Regions from separate parts of the Streptomyces sp. NPDC002181 genome, predicted to be linked through region 2. Evidence: riboswitches for the same ligand, from Rfam matches in the RefSeq annotation. Region 2 holds a riboswitch; the other holds the start of a gene.
What was found. Region 2 has a riboswitch for cobalamin ahead of cobN (cobaltochelatase subunit CobN). Riboswitches for the same ligand answer to the same signal wherever they lie in the genome.
Positions count from the first base shown of each region.

Region 1 (7,288 bases), on a different contig from region 2:
GCCGGCGCCCGGCGGAGGACAGCGGATCGTAGTGCAGCACCACCCCGCGCGCGGTGCCGGCCAGTACGGAATGCCGTACCCCGGCGGGGATCACGTACGCCCGGCACCGCACGGGTTCCCCGTCCGGCCCGGCCATCAGCAGCCCGTCCCCGTCCAGCGCGGCGATGACCTGTACGGAGTGGTGCGCGTGCGCCGTCGCGGACCCGACGGCGCCCCCGTACACCAGGCCCCCCGGCCGCAGCCGGGCCCGCCCGGCCCACCCGGTCACGGACATGACGAAGCGCCCCCGCCCCGGACCCCGGTCACCCGAGTCGATCTCCCCATGGGCGGGGACGCTATCAAGCCGCCGGACCGGCGGACCTAGAAGTCCTCGTCCAGGTCGACGGTGCCCTCGACCGCGACCTGGTAGGCCGACGGGCGGCGCTCGAAGAAGTTCGTCAGCTCCTGGACGCCCTGCAGCTCCATGAAGGAGAACGGGTTCTGCGAGCCGTACACCGCCGGGAAGCCGAGGCGGACCAGGCGCTGGTCCGCGACGCACTCCAGGTACTCGCGCATCGACTCGGTGTTCATGCCCGGCAGGCCGTCACCGCACAGGTCGCGGCCGAACTGGAGCTCGGCCTCCACGGCCTCCTTCAGCATGTCCGTGACCTGCTGCTGGAGCGCGTCGTCGAAGAGCTCGGGCTCCTCCTTGCGGACGGTGTCCACGACCTCGAACGCGAAGTTCATGTGCATGGTCTCGTCGCGGAACACCCAGTTGGTGCCGGTGGCCAGACCGTGCAGCAGACCGCGCGAGCGGAACCAGTACACGTAGGCGAAGGCGCCGTAGAAGAACAGGCCCTCGATGCACGCCGCGAAGCAGATCAGGTTCAGCAGGAAGCGACGGCGGTCGGCCTGCGTCTCCAGCCGGTCCAGCTTCTCGACCTCGTTGATCCACTTGAAGCAGAACTGCGCCTTCTCGCGGATCGACGGGATCTCCTCGACGGCGTCGAAGGCGGCCGCGCGGTCGTCCGGGTCGGGCAGGTAGGTGTCGAGCAGCGTCAGATAGAACTGGACGTGCACGGCCTCCTCGAACAGCTGGCGCGACAGGTACAGGCGCGCCTCCGGGGAGTTGATGTGCTTGTAGAGCGTCAGCACCAGGTTGTTCGAGACGATCGAGTCGCCCGTCGCGAAGAACGCGACCAGGCGGCCGATCATGTGCTGCTCGGCGGGCGTCAGCTTCGCCAGGTCGGCGACGTCCGAGTGGAGGTCGACCTCCTCGACGGTCCAGGTGTTCTTGATCGCGTCCCGGTAGCGCTCGTAGAAGTCCGGGTAGCGCATCGGGCGGAGCGTGAGCTCGAAGCCCGGGTCCAGGAGGTTCTTGTCGGTGGAGCTCATTACTGGCAGGCCTCGCAGGACTCGGGGTTCTCAAGGGAGCAGGCCAGCGCTTCCGCGGCCGCGGCCTCGGCGGCGGCGTCGGCCAGGGGGAGCGCTGCGGGGGTGGCCGCCTGGGCGGCACGGGCGATCTTCGTCGCCGGGCGCGAGCGCAGGTAGTACGTGGTCTTCAGACCCTGCTTCCAGGCGTACGCGTACATCGAGGACAGCTTCCCGATGGTCGGCGTCTCCAGGAACAGGTTCAGCGACTGCGACTGGTCGAGGTACGGCGTACGGGCCGCCGCCATGTCGATCAGACCGCGCTGCGGGATCTCCCACGCCGTGCGGTACAGCTCGCGCACCTCGGCCGGGATCCAGCCGAAGCCCTGGACGGAGCCGGAGGAGTCGCGCAGCGCCTCGCGGGTCTGCGCGTCCCACACGCCGAGCTTCTTCAGCTCCTCCACCAGGTAGCCGTTGACCTGGAGGAACTCGCCCGACAGGGTCTCGCGCTTGAAGAGGTTGGAGACCTGCGGCTCGATGCACTCGTACACGCCGGCGATCGAGGCGATCGTCGCGGTCGGCGCGATGGCCAGCAGCAGCGAGTTGCGCATGCCGGACTTCGCGACGCGGGCGCGCAGGGCGTCCCAGCGCTCGGGCCAGTTCAGCTCGACGTCGTAGTGGTCGGGGTGCAGGACGCCGCGGGCGGTGCGGGTCTGCTCCCAGGCCGGGAGCGGGCCGCTGCGCTCGGCGAGGTCGCAGGAGGCCTCGTACGCGGCCAGCATGATGCGCTCGGAGAGCTTGGTGGACAGCGCCTTCGCCTCGGGGGAGTCGAACGGCAGCTTCAGCTTGAAGAAGACGTCCTGGAGGCCCATCGCTCCCAGGCCCACCGGACGCCAGCGGGCGTTGGAGCGGCCGGCCTGCTCGGTCGGGTAGAAGTTGATGTCCACGACGCGGTCGAGGAAGGTGACGGCCGTACGGACGGTCTCGTCCAGCCGCTCCCAGTCGATCTCGCCGGTCTCGGTGAGGACGAACGCGCCCAGGTTGACCGAGCCCAGGTTGCAGACCGCCGTCTCGCCGTCGTTGGTGACCTCGATGATCTCGGTGCACAGGTTCGAGGAGTGGACGACGGTGCCCGGCTCGGCGGTCTGGTTCGCCGTGCGGTTGGAGGCGTCCTTGAAGGTCATCCAGCCCTGGCCGGTCTGCGCGAGGGTGCGCATCATCCGGCCGTACAGGTCGCGGGCGGGCATGGTCTTGCGGGCCAGGCCGTCCGCCTCGGCCTTGCGGTAGGCGGCGTCGAACTCGTCGCCCCACAGGTCGACCAGCTCGGGCACGTCGGCCGGGGAGAACAGCGACCAGTCGGCGTCCGCGTTGACGCGGCGCATGAACTCGTCCGGCACCCAGTGCGCCAGGTTCAGGTTGTGCGTGCGGCGCTGGTCCTCGCCGGTGTTGTCGCGGAGCTCCAGGAACTCCTCGATGTCCGCGTGCCAGGTCTCCAGGTAGACGGCGGCGGCGCCCTTGCGGCGGCCGCCCTGGTTCACGGCGGCGACGGAGGCGTCGAGGGTCTTCAGGAACGGCACGATGCCGTTGGAGTGGCCGTTCGTACCGCGGATCAGCGAACCGCGGGCGCGGATGCGCGAGTACGAGAGGCCGATGCCGCCGGCGTGCTTCGACAGACGCGCGACCTGGTGGTACCGGTCGTAGATCGAGTCGAGCTCGTCCAGCGGGGAGTCCAGCAGGTAGCAGGAGGACATCTGCGGGTGCCGGGTGCCGGAGTTGAAGAGCGTGGGGGAGGACGGCAGGTAGTCGAGGCGGCTCATCAGCCGGTAGAGCGAGGCCACTTCCTCGACGGCCTGGACGGTGTCGTTCTCGGCGAGGCCGCAGGCCACGCGCAGCATGAAGTGCTGCGGGGTCTCGACGACCTGGCGGGTGATCGGGTGGCGCAGCAGGTAGCGGCTGTGCAGGGTGCGCAGGCCGAAGAAGCCGAAGCGGTCGTCGGCGCCCTCGGCGAGCGTGTGCTCGACCAGCGCGTCCAGGCGGTTCGCGTGCAGCGCCACGAACGCGGCGGTGCGGTCCGCGATGAGGCCCTCGCGGTGGCCGACCGCGACGGAGGCGGAGAAGGAGGTGGCCCCCTGGCCGGCGGCTTCCTCGGCGACGGCCAGCGTCAGCAGCCGGGCGGCGAGCCGGGAGTACGCCGGGTCCTCGGAGATGAGACCGGCGGCGGCCTCCGTGGCCAGAGCGCGCAGCTCGGCCTCGTCGGCGGCGGCGCTGCGTCCGCGCAGCGCGGCGGCGGCGACCCGGCCGGGGTCAGTGTCGGGGAGGTCGGCCGTCAGCTCGGTGAGGGTCCGCAGCAGCGCGGCCCCAGGTCCCCCGGTCTCGATTCCGGTGTCGGACGGGTCGGACTCGGCGCGCGGTGCGGAAGGCGCGATGGTCACGGGGGGAGCTCTCCCTCGCTCGGCTCCGGGACACCTGCGGCGTCGGCGCGAGCGGGCGCGCGCGGGCAGGGCAAGGCAGCACCGCGCGGCGTCCACCGGCCCAACCGCGAGGCCCGGACGTATCGACACCCGGTTCGGTCGAGCCGGGCGCACTGTCGGCAGGTCATCGGACTTGCGGTGACACCAATGGGTGTACTTCATACCGTTGCGGGACAGTTCCGGATTCGCACCGGATTCCCCTGCGACGACAGCGAGCATGAGCATACATGTGGGGGCCCCCTCCTGCGCGACCCCCTAGATGTTGTGTCGGCGTGGCTACAGTTCGAGACCGTACGTGCGCAGAGGGAGGCCGGGGACGGGCTCCCAGTCCCGTTCCGGCGAGCGCACGAAACCGAGCCGTCCGTAGATCCGGTGGGCGCCGGTCATGTCGTCCGTGGTGGACAGCACGAGGCGCCGTACGCCCTCGACGGCCCGGGCGCGGTCGATGCAGGCCCGCACCAGAGCCTCCCCGGCGCCCCGCCCGCGGCCCTCCCGAGCGACGGCCAGCATCCGGAACTCGGCCTCGCCGGGTCCGGCGATGTCGCACAGCGGGCTCCCGGGCGCGGCGAAGGCCACCCCGCCGAGGAGCCGGCCCTCGCCCGTCGCGGCGACGAGTATCACCCCGTCGGCGGCGCGCCCGGCCACGTCGCGCAGCCGCACGAGGTACGGATCGTCCTCGCCGAACGTCAGCAGCCCGTCCCCGAGGTAGGCCTGCGCGGTGATCTCCCCGAGCGTCCCGTACTCCGCCGCCAGCGCTTCCCTGATCACGATGTCCATGCGGTCGAGTGTGCCGGACGGCTGTCGGTGCCCGGCGCTATCGTCGAAGACAGCACCGTCGAGGAAGGCGAGCGAGGCATGACCGTGATGACAGACCGGCCCCACATGCTGACCGAGGACTTCGAAGCCGTGGCGCGCATAGCGGCCCGCGAGAGGGAGGGGACGCGGCTGGAGTTCATCGACGGGGTTATCAGGAGCAAGGCCATGCCGGACGGCGATCACCAGACGATCATCGAGTGGCTCACGCGGATCTGCATGCAGTACCGGCCGGAGCTCTGGCTGCACGGGGGACAGGGGATCAAGGCCGAGGCGTACCGGGGAGGGCGGGCCATCCCGGACGCGGTGCTGGCGCCTTCCAAGGCATTCGCCGGGCAGGGCGACTGGGTCGACCCCGACCCGATCCTCATGGCCGTCGAGGTGACCTCGTGGGATTCGGACACCCACCGGCGGGACCACGTCGAGAAGCCCCGCGCCTACGCGGAGACGGGCATTCCCGTCTACCTGCTGATCGACCGGGCCAAGTGCGAGATCTCCGTCTACAGCCAGCCCAACGGCCGACGGTACGAGAGCACCCACATCGTGGCGTACGGGAAGGACGTCGAGCTCCCCGAGCCCGTCGGCATCACCCTCCAGACCGAGGTCCTCAAGGACTGGGTGCGCTGAGGATGCCGAAGGGCCCCGCCGATTCGGCGGGGCCCTTCACGTACGTGCTCAGCAGCAGCGGAAGCCCTCGCGGGGGTCCGCCTCGCGGGAGTCCGTACGGGCGCGTTCGAAGGCGCGGCGGGTCATGACCTCCGCGTCCGGGTCGTGCGTACGGGCGTGGGCGACGTAGCGGTCGTACGCCGCCTCGCCCGAGAACTCCCGTACGAAGAACCGCGCCTTCGCCAGCGCCGCGCGGACCCCGCTCACGCCACCGGCTCCTTCGCGCGGCCGCCGCCCGAGTCCAGGCCGGCGGCGGCGAGCTCCGCCCGCTCCTCGGGCGTCGCGATGAGCCCGGCCGGGGCGATGATCTTCGACTCGGTCCACGGGACCTCGGACAGCCTGACCGCCTCCGGGCTCCCGACCGCCTTCAGGCAGGTCCGCGCCGCGTCCAGCAGCACGATGACGATCAGGATCGCGAACAGCGCCGACAGCGCGCCGTCGACCGTCGCGTTGGTGACGATCGTGTGCATCTCGCCCATGTTCTTGGCGGGCGGCAGGACCTTCCCGGCGTCGATCCCGGTCTGGTACTTGTCGCGCTGCGCGAAGAAGCCGACCTTGACGTCCTCGGAGAACACCTTCTGCCAGCTCGCGGTCAGCGTGACGGCCACGTCCCAGGCCAGCGGGACCCCGGTCACCCAGGCCCACTTGAGCCGGCCGGACTTGACCAGCAGCGTGGTGCAGACGGCCAGTGCCACCGCGGCGAGGAGCTGGTTCGCGATCCCGAAGAGCGGGAACAGCTGGTTGATGCCGCCCAGCGGGTCCTTGATGCCGACCCACAGGAAGTAGCCCCAGCCGCCCACGACCACCGCGCTGGCCAGCCACACGCCGGGCTTCCAGCTCACGTCCTTGAAGGGCTTGTGCACGTTGCCGAGGGTGTCCTGGAGCATGAAGCGGCCGACCCGGGTGCCCGCGTCGAGGGTGGTCAGGATGAACAGTGCCTCGAACATGATCGCGAAGTGGTACCAGAACGCCTTCAGCCCGGCGCCTCCGACAACGGAGGAGAAGATCTCCGACATTCCGAGTGCGAACGTCGGCGCCCCGCCCGTACGGGACAGCAGGCTGGTTTCCTCGACGTCCTTCGCGGCCTGCGCGAGGAACTCGGGCGAGATGGCGAAGCCGAAGTTCGTCACGGCCTGCGAGGCGGTCTCGACCGTGGTGCCGACGACGCCGGCGGGGGAGTTGACCGCGAAGAAGAGGCCGGGCTCGATGATGCAGGCCGCGATGATCGCCATGACGGCGACGAAGGACTCGGTCAGCATCGCGCCGTAGCCGATGACCCGGACCTGGGTCTCCTTCTGGATCATCTTGGGGGTGGTGCCCGAGGAGACCAGCGCGTGGAAGCCGGACAGGGCCCCGCACGCGATCGTGATGAAGACGAACGGGAACATCGACCCGGCGAACACCGGCCCGTCCCCGCGGGCGGCGAAATCGGTGACCGCGGGCATCTTCAGGGTGGGCATGGCGACGACCACGCCGATGGCGAGCAGGGCGATGGTGCCCACCTTCATGAAGGTGGAGAGGTAGTCGCGGGGCGCGAGGAGCATCCACACCGGCAGCACCGAGGCGATGAACCCGTACGCCACCATCCACAGGACCAGCGTCTCCTTCTCCAGCGTGAAGGTGCTCGCCAGTGAGGAATCGGCGACCCAGCCGCCCGCCACGATGGCGAGCAGCAGCAGCGCCACGCCGATGACGGAGATCTCGGTGACCCGGCCCGGGCGCAGGACGCGCAGGTAGAAGCCCATGAAGAGGGCGATCGGGATGGTCATGCCGATGGAGAACACGCCCCAGGGGGAGTGCGCCAGCGCGTTGACGATGACCAGGGCGAGCACGGCCAGCAGGATGATCATGATGGCGAACACGGCGACCAGGGCGGCGGCTCCGCCGACCGGGCCGATCTCGTCGCGGGCCATCTGGCCGAGGGAGCGCCCGTCGCGGCGGGTGGAGAAGAAGAGGGTGACCATGTCCTGGACGGCGCCCGCGAAGAT
Region 1 covers NZ_JBIASC010000001.1:558,796-566,083, reverse strand. The annotation lists gene ACFYXV_RS02565 (helix-turn-helix domain-containing protein) at 1-274, opposite strand, end outside; gene ACFYXV_RS02560 (ribonucleotide-diphosphate reductase subunit beta) at 361-1,374, opposite strand; gene ACFYXV_RS02555 (ribonucleoside-diphosphate reductase subunit alpha) at 1,374-3,782, opposite strand; cobalamin riboswitch at 3,922-4,053, opposite strand; gene ACFYXV_RS02550 (GNAT family N-acetyltransferase) at 4,098-4,598, opposite strand; gene ACFYXV_RS02545 (Uma2 family endonuclease) at 4,677-5,261, shown strand; gene ACFYXV_RS02540 (YbdD/YjiX family protein) at 5,310-5,507, opposite strand; gene ACFYXV_RS02535 (carbon starvation CstA family protein) at 5,504-7,288, opposite strand, start outside.
Region 1: it holds a riboswitch for cobalamin, as region 2 does, so the genes downstream of both, ACFYXV_RS02555 (ribonucleoside-diphosphate reductase subunit alpha) here and cobN (cobaltochelatase subunit CobN) in region 2, are expected to answer to the same signal.

Region 2 (7,288 bases):
CGTCTCCCACGCGAGGCGGGAGGGTACGGCCTTCGGGTCGACGGAGTAGAAGTTCCGGCCCGTGGGAAGGACGTTCACCAGGCCGCGCAGGGGGGATCCCGAGGGGCCCGCCGGGACGAAGCGGCCGTCGAGGGCCGCCACCACGTGCGCGATCTCGTCCGTCGTGCCGGCCAGGCGCGGGACCACCTCGCGGGCGGCGAAGTCCAGTACGGCGACCACGTCCGCGGAGTGTCCGGCCGCGACCGAAGCCACCGCCTCCGGCGCCCAGTGCGCGTCCTCCATCGCCTGCACCAGCGCGCGGGCCGCCGCCTCCGCCTCGTCGGCGGTGGTGCGGGTGGCGGCGGACTCGTCCAGGCCGAGCGCCTCGCGCAGGCCGGGCAGGGCCGTCGTACCGCCCCAGATCTGGCGGGCGCGCAGGATCGCGAGGACCAGGTTGACCCGGGCCTCACCGGTCGGGGCGCCGCCCAGGACGTGCAGTCCGTCGCGGATCTGGGCGTCCTTGACCTCGCAGAGCCAGCCGTCGACGTGCAGCAGGAAGTCGTCGAAGCCCTCGTCGTCCGGGCGCTCCTCCAGACCCAGGTCGTGGTGGAGCTTCGCGGCCTGGATCAGCGTCCAGATCTGCGCGCGGATCGCCGGCAGCTTCGCCGGGTCCATGGCCGAGATCTGCGCGTACTCGTCGAGGTGCTGCTCCAGGCGCGCGATGTCCCCGTACGACTCCGCGCGCGCCATCGGCGGCACGAGGTGGTCGACCAGGGTGGCGTGCACGCGGCGCTTGGCCTGGGTGCCCTCGCCCGGGTCGTTGACCAGGAACGGGTAGATCAGGGGGAGGTCGCCGAGCGCGGCGTCCGGGGCGCAGGCAGCCGACAGGCCGGCGTTCTTGCCCGGCAGCCACTCCAGGTTGCCGTGCTTGCCCAGGTGGATCATCGCGTCGGCGCCGAAGCCGCCGTCCTCGGCCCGTGCCTGGATCCAGCGGTACGCGGCCAGGTAGTGGTGCGAGGGCGGCAGGTCGGGGTCGTGGTAGATCGCGATCGGGTTCTCGCCGAAGCCGCGCGGCGGCTGGATCAGGACGAGCAGGTTCCCGCGGCGCAGCGCCGCGAGGACGATGTCGCCCTCCGGGTTCGCGGAGCGGTCCACGAACATGTTGCCCGGCGCCTCGCCCCAGTGCTGCTCCACGCTCTCGCGCAGCTCGGCGGGGAGCTCGGCGAACCACCGCTTGTAGTCGGCGGCCGGGATGCGGACCGGGTTGCGGGCCAGCTGCTCCTCGGTCAGCCAGTCCTGGTCGTGGCCGCCGGCCTCGATCAGGGCGCGGATCAGCTCGTCGCCGTCGCCCGAGACCAGGCCCGGGACCTCCTCGACGGGGCCGAAGTCGTAGCCGCCCGCGATGAGGGTGCGCAGCAGCTCCACGGCGCTGGCCGGGGTGTCGAGGCCGACCGCGTTGCCGATGCGGGAGTGCTTGGTGGGGTACGCGGACAGGACGAGCGCGACCTTCTTGTCGCGCCGCTCGATGTGCCGCAGCCGGGCGTGGCGGACGGCGATCCCGGCGACGCGGGCGGCGCGCTCGGGGTCGGCCACGTACGCCGGCAGCCCGTCCTCGTCGAGCTCCTTGAAGGAGAACGGGACGGTGATCAGGCGGCCGTCGAACTCCGGGACCGCGACCTGCGTCGCGGCGTCGAGCGGGGAGAGGCCCTCGTCGTTCTCCTCCCAGGCGCTGCGCGAGCCGGTCAGGCACAGGGCCTGCAGGATCGGCACGCCGAGCCCGGCGAGCGCGCCCGCGTCCCAGGACTCGTCGTCGCCGCCGGCCGAGGCCGTGGCGGGCTTGGTGCCGCCTGCCGCGAGCACCGTGGTGACGATCGCGTCCGCCGACTCCAGTTCGGCGATCAGCTCCGGCTCCGGCGCGCGCAGGGAGGACACGTACAGGGGTACGGGCGTGCCGCCGGTCTCCACGATCGCGTCGCACAGCGCGTGCACGAAGGCGGTGTTGCCGCTCATCTGGTGGGCGCGGTAGTACAGCACCGCGATGCGCGGCCCGTACGGGCGCACCGGCGTGCGCTCCAGCGGGCCCCAGGTGGGCGCCGCGGCGGGCGGCTCGAAGCCGTGGCCGGTGAGCAGCACGGTGTCGGAGAGGAAGCGCGCCAGCTGGTCCAGGTTGGCGGGGCCGCCGTGCGCGAGGTAGCCGTGCGCCTCGGCCGCGATGCCGATCGGGACCGTCGAGGCCTCCATCAGCTGGGCGTCCGGGGCCTGTTCGCCGGTGAGGACGACCACCGGGCGGGTCTGTTCCGGCGCCAGGAGCAGGTCGAGGCCGTCCTGCCAGGCGCGCAGGCCGCCCAGGAGGCGTACGACGACCAGGTCGACGCCGTCGAGCAGGGCGGGCAGGTCGTCCAGGGGAAGGCGGGAGGGGTTCGCGAACCGGTACGGCACGGGGCCGTCCGCGGCGCGGGCGCTGAGCAGATCGGTGTCGGACGTCGACAGCAGCAGGATCATGCGGCGGCATGCCTTCCTCGGGGTTTCCGCGCCCCGGGCAGTGTGGACAGCGGGAGTTCCTGACTCACCCGGCGGATCGCTCCGCGGGTTCACAGTGGCGGGACCGCGCCGGATTCGCACCGGGCTTCCTCCCAGCGGGCCACGTGGCTCCGCCGGGGGTCATCTTAGGTGGCGTTCTCCCTGGCCGGGAGTGGGGGTGGTCCGCGCACGGGGAGCGGATCGGGGCAGGTCGGGCGGAGGGTGGGGCGCAGGGGGAGGGTGGTGACGGACACAGGTCGAGGTCGGTCAATCGTGGGTATGCTCGCCGCCATGCCGCCCCAGCCCCCTTCCGCCGCAGTGCGGGACGAACCGGTCATACGTGACCGCGGTGACGCCTGCCCCGGTGCGCTGCGGCTGCACGCGGCGGACGACGGGTACCTGGCCCGGATCCGGATACCCGGCGGGATGCTCGACGCGGACGCGGCCCTGCTCCTGGCCGACGCGGCGGACCGGCTCGGCGACGGGCACGTCGACCTCACCTCGCGCGGCAACGCGCAGCTGCGCGGGCTCGGCGCGAGCTGCGGGGGCGAGCTGCGGGGCGTGCTCGTACGCGCCGGGCTGCTGCCCGCGCCCACCCACGAGCGGGTCCGCAACATCGTCGCCTCGCCCCTGACCGGCCTGGACCGGCGCGGTCTGCCCGACGTGGCCCCCTGGGTCGCCGAGCTGGACCGGCTGCTGTGCGCGAGCGCGCCGGCGGCCGGGCTGTCGGGGCGCTTCCTGTTCGCCCTCGACGACGGCCGCGGGGACGTGACCTCGCTCGACGCCGATGTGAACCTGACCGCCGTCCGGGACGGGGGCGGGGACCGGGCGCTGCTGTGGACCGCCGACCCGGCGGACGCGCTGCTCGTCGGCGCGGCCGACGCGCCGAAGGCCGCGCTCGTGGCCGCGGAGTACTTCCTGGACGCCGTCCGGGCGGCCGGTACCCGGGCCTGGCGGGTGTCGGAGCTGCCCGCGGAACACGCCCTGGACCGCGAGGGGTTGGGCGGGAGGCTGGCCGCCGCCGGGATCCCGGCCCCCGCCGCGCCGGGCTCCGCGGCCGCCTCCTTGCGCGGACCGGCCCCCGAACCGGGTGTGGTCGAGGGGCCCGGCGGCGCCGCCGCGCTCAGCGTGCTGGCGCCGCTGGGCCGTCTGAGCACCGCGCAGTGGCGCGCCCTGGCCGCGCTGACCGGCCGTATCCGCCTGACCCCCTGGCGGGGGATCGTCGTCCCCGGCCTGCCCGCCGGAGCCGCCGGGGAGGCGCTCGCCGCCCTCGCCGAAGCCGGACTCGTGACCGGCTCCGACGATCCCTGGCGGTCCGTCACCGCCTGTACCGGGCAGCCCGGTTGTGCGAAGTCCCGCGCCGACGTGCGCGCCGACGCGCGTGCCGTCGTAGCGCAGGCGCAGGCGCAGGCGCAGGCGCAGGAACGGGAACGGGAACAAGCGCGGGCACGGGTGCGTACGCCGGCGCAGGGGACCCGCCTGCTGCCCGTGCACTGGTCCGGCTGCGAGCGCCGGTGCGGGCACCCCCGCGGCACCGCCTGGGCGGACGTGGTCGCCACCGCCGACGGGTACGACCTCTCCGCGGCCGGACAGACCCCGCGCCGGGGCGTCCCGGCCTCCGAACTTCCCGCGGCCCTCGCGGCCGTACGCCGCACCACCTCCCACGACGCAGCGAAGAAATGAGCGAGTACACAGTGTTCGAGTACGAGAAGGACGGCGCGGCCATCTACCGCCAGTCCTTTGCCACGATCCGCGCCGAGGCGGACCTCTCCGGGCTGCCCGCCTCCGTCGCCCAGGTCGCGGTGCGCATGATTCACGCCTGCGGAATGACCGACCTGCCCCGGGACCTCGGCTACACCCCGGAGGTCGTGCTCCGCGCACGGGCCGCGCTGCACGCCGGCGCGCCGATCCTGTGCGACGTCCAGATGGTCGCCAGCGGGGTCACCCGCAAGCGGCTGCCCGCCGGCAACGAGGTGATCTGCACCCTCTCCGACCCCGCCGTGCCGGCCCTCGCCGCCAGGATGGGGACCACGCGCAGCGCCGCCGCGCTCGAAGTCTGGCGCGACCGCGGGCTGCTGGAGGGATCGGTGATCGCCGTCGGCAACGCGCCGACCGCCCTGTTCCGGCTGCTGGAGATGATCGAGGAGGGCGCCCCGCGCCCCGCCGCCGTCATCGGCGTCCCCGTCGGCTTCATCGGCGCCGCCGAGTCCAAGGACGCGCTCGCCGCCCACGCCTCCGGGCTCGACCACCTGATCGTGCGCGGCCGGCGCGGCGGCAGCGCCATCGCGGCCGCCGCCGTCAACGCGATCGCGAGCGAGGAAGAATGAGCAGCGCAACCACCTCCGGGAAGCTGTACGGCGTAGGGCTCGGCCCGGGCGACCCCTCCCTGATGACCCTGCGGGCCGTCGAGGTGATCGCCGAGGCGCAGGTCATCGCGTACCACAGCGCCCGCCACGGCCGCTCGATCGCCCGCTCGATCGCCGCGAAGCACCTGCGGGCCGACCACATCGAGGAGCCGCTGGTCTACCCGGTCACCACCGAGACCACCGACCACCCCGGCGGCTACCAGGGCGCGATGGAGGAGTTCTACGAGGCCTCCGCCGCCCGCCTCGCCGCGCACCTGGACGCCGGGCGGACCGTCGCCGTGCTCGCCGAGGGCGACCCGCTCTTCTACGGCTCGTACATGCACATGCACAAGCGGCTCGCCGACCGCTACGAGGCCGAGGTGATCCCCGGCGTGACCTCGGTGAGCGCCGCCGCCGCCCGCCTCGGGACCCCGCTCGTCGAGGGCGAGGAGGTGCTGACGATCCTGCCCGGCACCCTGCCCGAGGAGGAGCTCACCGCCCGCCTCGCCGCCACCGACTCCGCGGTCGTGATGAAGCTCGGCCGCACCTTCCCGGCCGTGCGCCGGGCCATGGAGGGCAGCGGCCGCCTCGCGGAGGCCCGGTACGTGGAACGCGCGACCATGGAGGGGGAGCGGACCGGCGTCCTCGCCGACACCGACCCCGACAGCGTCCCGTACTTCGCCGTCGCCGTGGTGCCCAGCCGCATCGGCAACCCGGGCAGCGTGCCGTCCGGGCCCGGCGAGGTCGCCGTCGTCGGCACGGGACCGGCCGGACCGCTCTGGCTCACCCCCGAGACGCGGCGTGCGCTGGCCGACGCCGAGGTGCTCGTCGGGTACACCACGTACCTGGACCGCGTCCCCGCCAAGCCGGGCCAGATCCGGCACGGCTCCGACAACAAGGTGGAGTCGGAGCGCGCCGAGTTCGCGCTCGACCTCGCCCGGCGCGGCAGGCGCGTGGCCGTGGTCTCCGGCGGGGACCCGGGCGTCTTCGCCATGGCCACCGCAGTCCTTGAGGTCGCCGGGCAGCCGGAGTACAAGGACGTGCCCGTACGGGTCCTGCCGGGGGTGACCGCCGCGAACGCGGCGGCCGCCGCGGCCGGGGCCCCGCTCGGCCACGACTACGCCACCATCTCCCTGTCGGACCGGCTCAAGCCGTGGGAGGTCGTCGCGGAGCGGCTGCGCGCCGCCGCCGCGGCGGACCTGGTGCTCGCCCTGTACAACCCGGGCTCGCGCAGCCGGACCTGGCAGGTGGCCCAGGCCAAGGAGCTGCTGCTGGAGCTGCGTTCGGAGCGGACCCCGGTGGTGGTCGCGCGGGACGTGGGCGGCCCGGAGCAGTCGGTCCGCATCCTCGCGCTCGGCGAACTGGAGCCGTCCGAGGTGGACATGCGCACGATCCTGCTGATCGGTTCCTCGCAGACACAGGTCACCGAGCGGCCGGACGGCTCCCGCGTCACGTGGACCCCGCGCCGCTACCCGGAGCTCTGACCGGCCGGCCGGCCGGCCCCGGGCGTGGCGACACGTCCGGGGCCGGGGCTCAGCACTGCCAGAGGAAGGCCGCCCGGCCGCAGGGCTCGCAGGCGTGCGCATAGGCGCTGCCGGAGCCGAAGTTGGGGGCGGTCAGGGGATCCGGACCCTCCTCCAGCTGCGCGACGAACTCCATCGGACGGCCGCAGCCCGCGCAATCGGGCGTCTCGTCGTACTGGAGCCAGTCGGCGACGCCGCCCAGCTGACCGAGGACGTGGCGCCGGGGGCGCCCGCTCCGCTCGGACCAGGCCTTGGCCGCGGCCCCGTACTCCGGCCCGGCCACCGCCACCCGCTCGACGGTACGGACCGCCCCGGGCTGCCGGACGTCCTCGTCGTCCTCCTCGTCCGCTTCCTCGTCCGTGTCCCCGTCCTCGGAGGCGGGGAGCGCGGGCAGCGGTATCGGCACGAGCCCGGCCGGCGGGAAGAGGTACGCCCTGTTGCCGCCGGCCGTGGCGCTCCACTCCTCGCACCCGCCCGGGTCGTTCGCGCACATGAAGACGGCGAGGACCCCGCGCCCGCCGTCGAGGACCAGGTGCGCGATGAACTGCAGCGGCCCCGAGCAGGCCGTGCAGGTGGGCCACGGGGTGCCCGCGGGGGCCAGCGGAAGGCCCCCGACACGGGTGACGGGGGCATCGGGTGCGGCGGAGCCGTCGTGGATCAGCAAGGTGGTGGCGCTCATACCGAAGAGAGTAGGAGCAGCCGCCGACAACAGCCGGGCGGGTCAGGCCCGGGCCGCCCCGAGCCATTCCAGGGCCGTGTCCGTGTCCCCCGCCTCCGCGACGCCCTCCGGGACCCGGGGCCTGCGGACCAGCAGGACCGGGATCCCCGCCTCGCGGGCCGCGGTCAGTTTGGGGGCGGTCGCGGAGCCGCCGCTGTCCTTGGTGACCAGGACGTCGATCCGGTGCCGCGCGATCAGCTCCC
Region 2 covers NZ_JBIASC010000002.1:670,047-677,334, reverse strand. The annotation lists gene cobN (cobaltochelatase subunit CobN) at 1-2,481, opposite strand, end outside; cobalamin riboswitch at 2,514-2,651, opposite strand; gene cobG (precorrin-3B synthase) at 2,791-4,182, shown strand; gene ACFYXV_RS09195 (precorrin-8X methylmutase) at 4,179-4,826, shown strand; gene ACFYXV_RS09190 (precorrin-2 C(20)-methyltransferase) at 4,823-6,328, shown strand; gene ACFYXV_RS09185 (hypothetical protein) at 6,378-7,046, opposite strand; gene ACFYXV_RS09180 (cobalt-precorrin-6A reductase) at 7,089-7,288, opposite strand, start outside.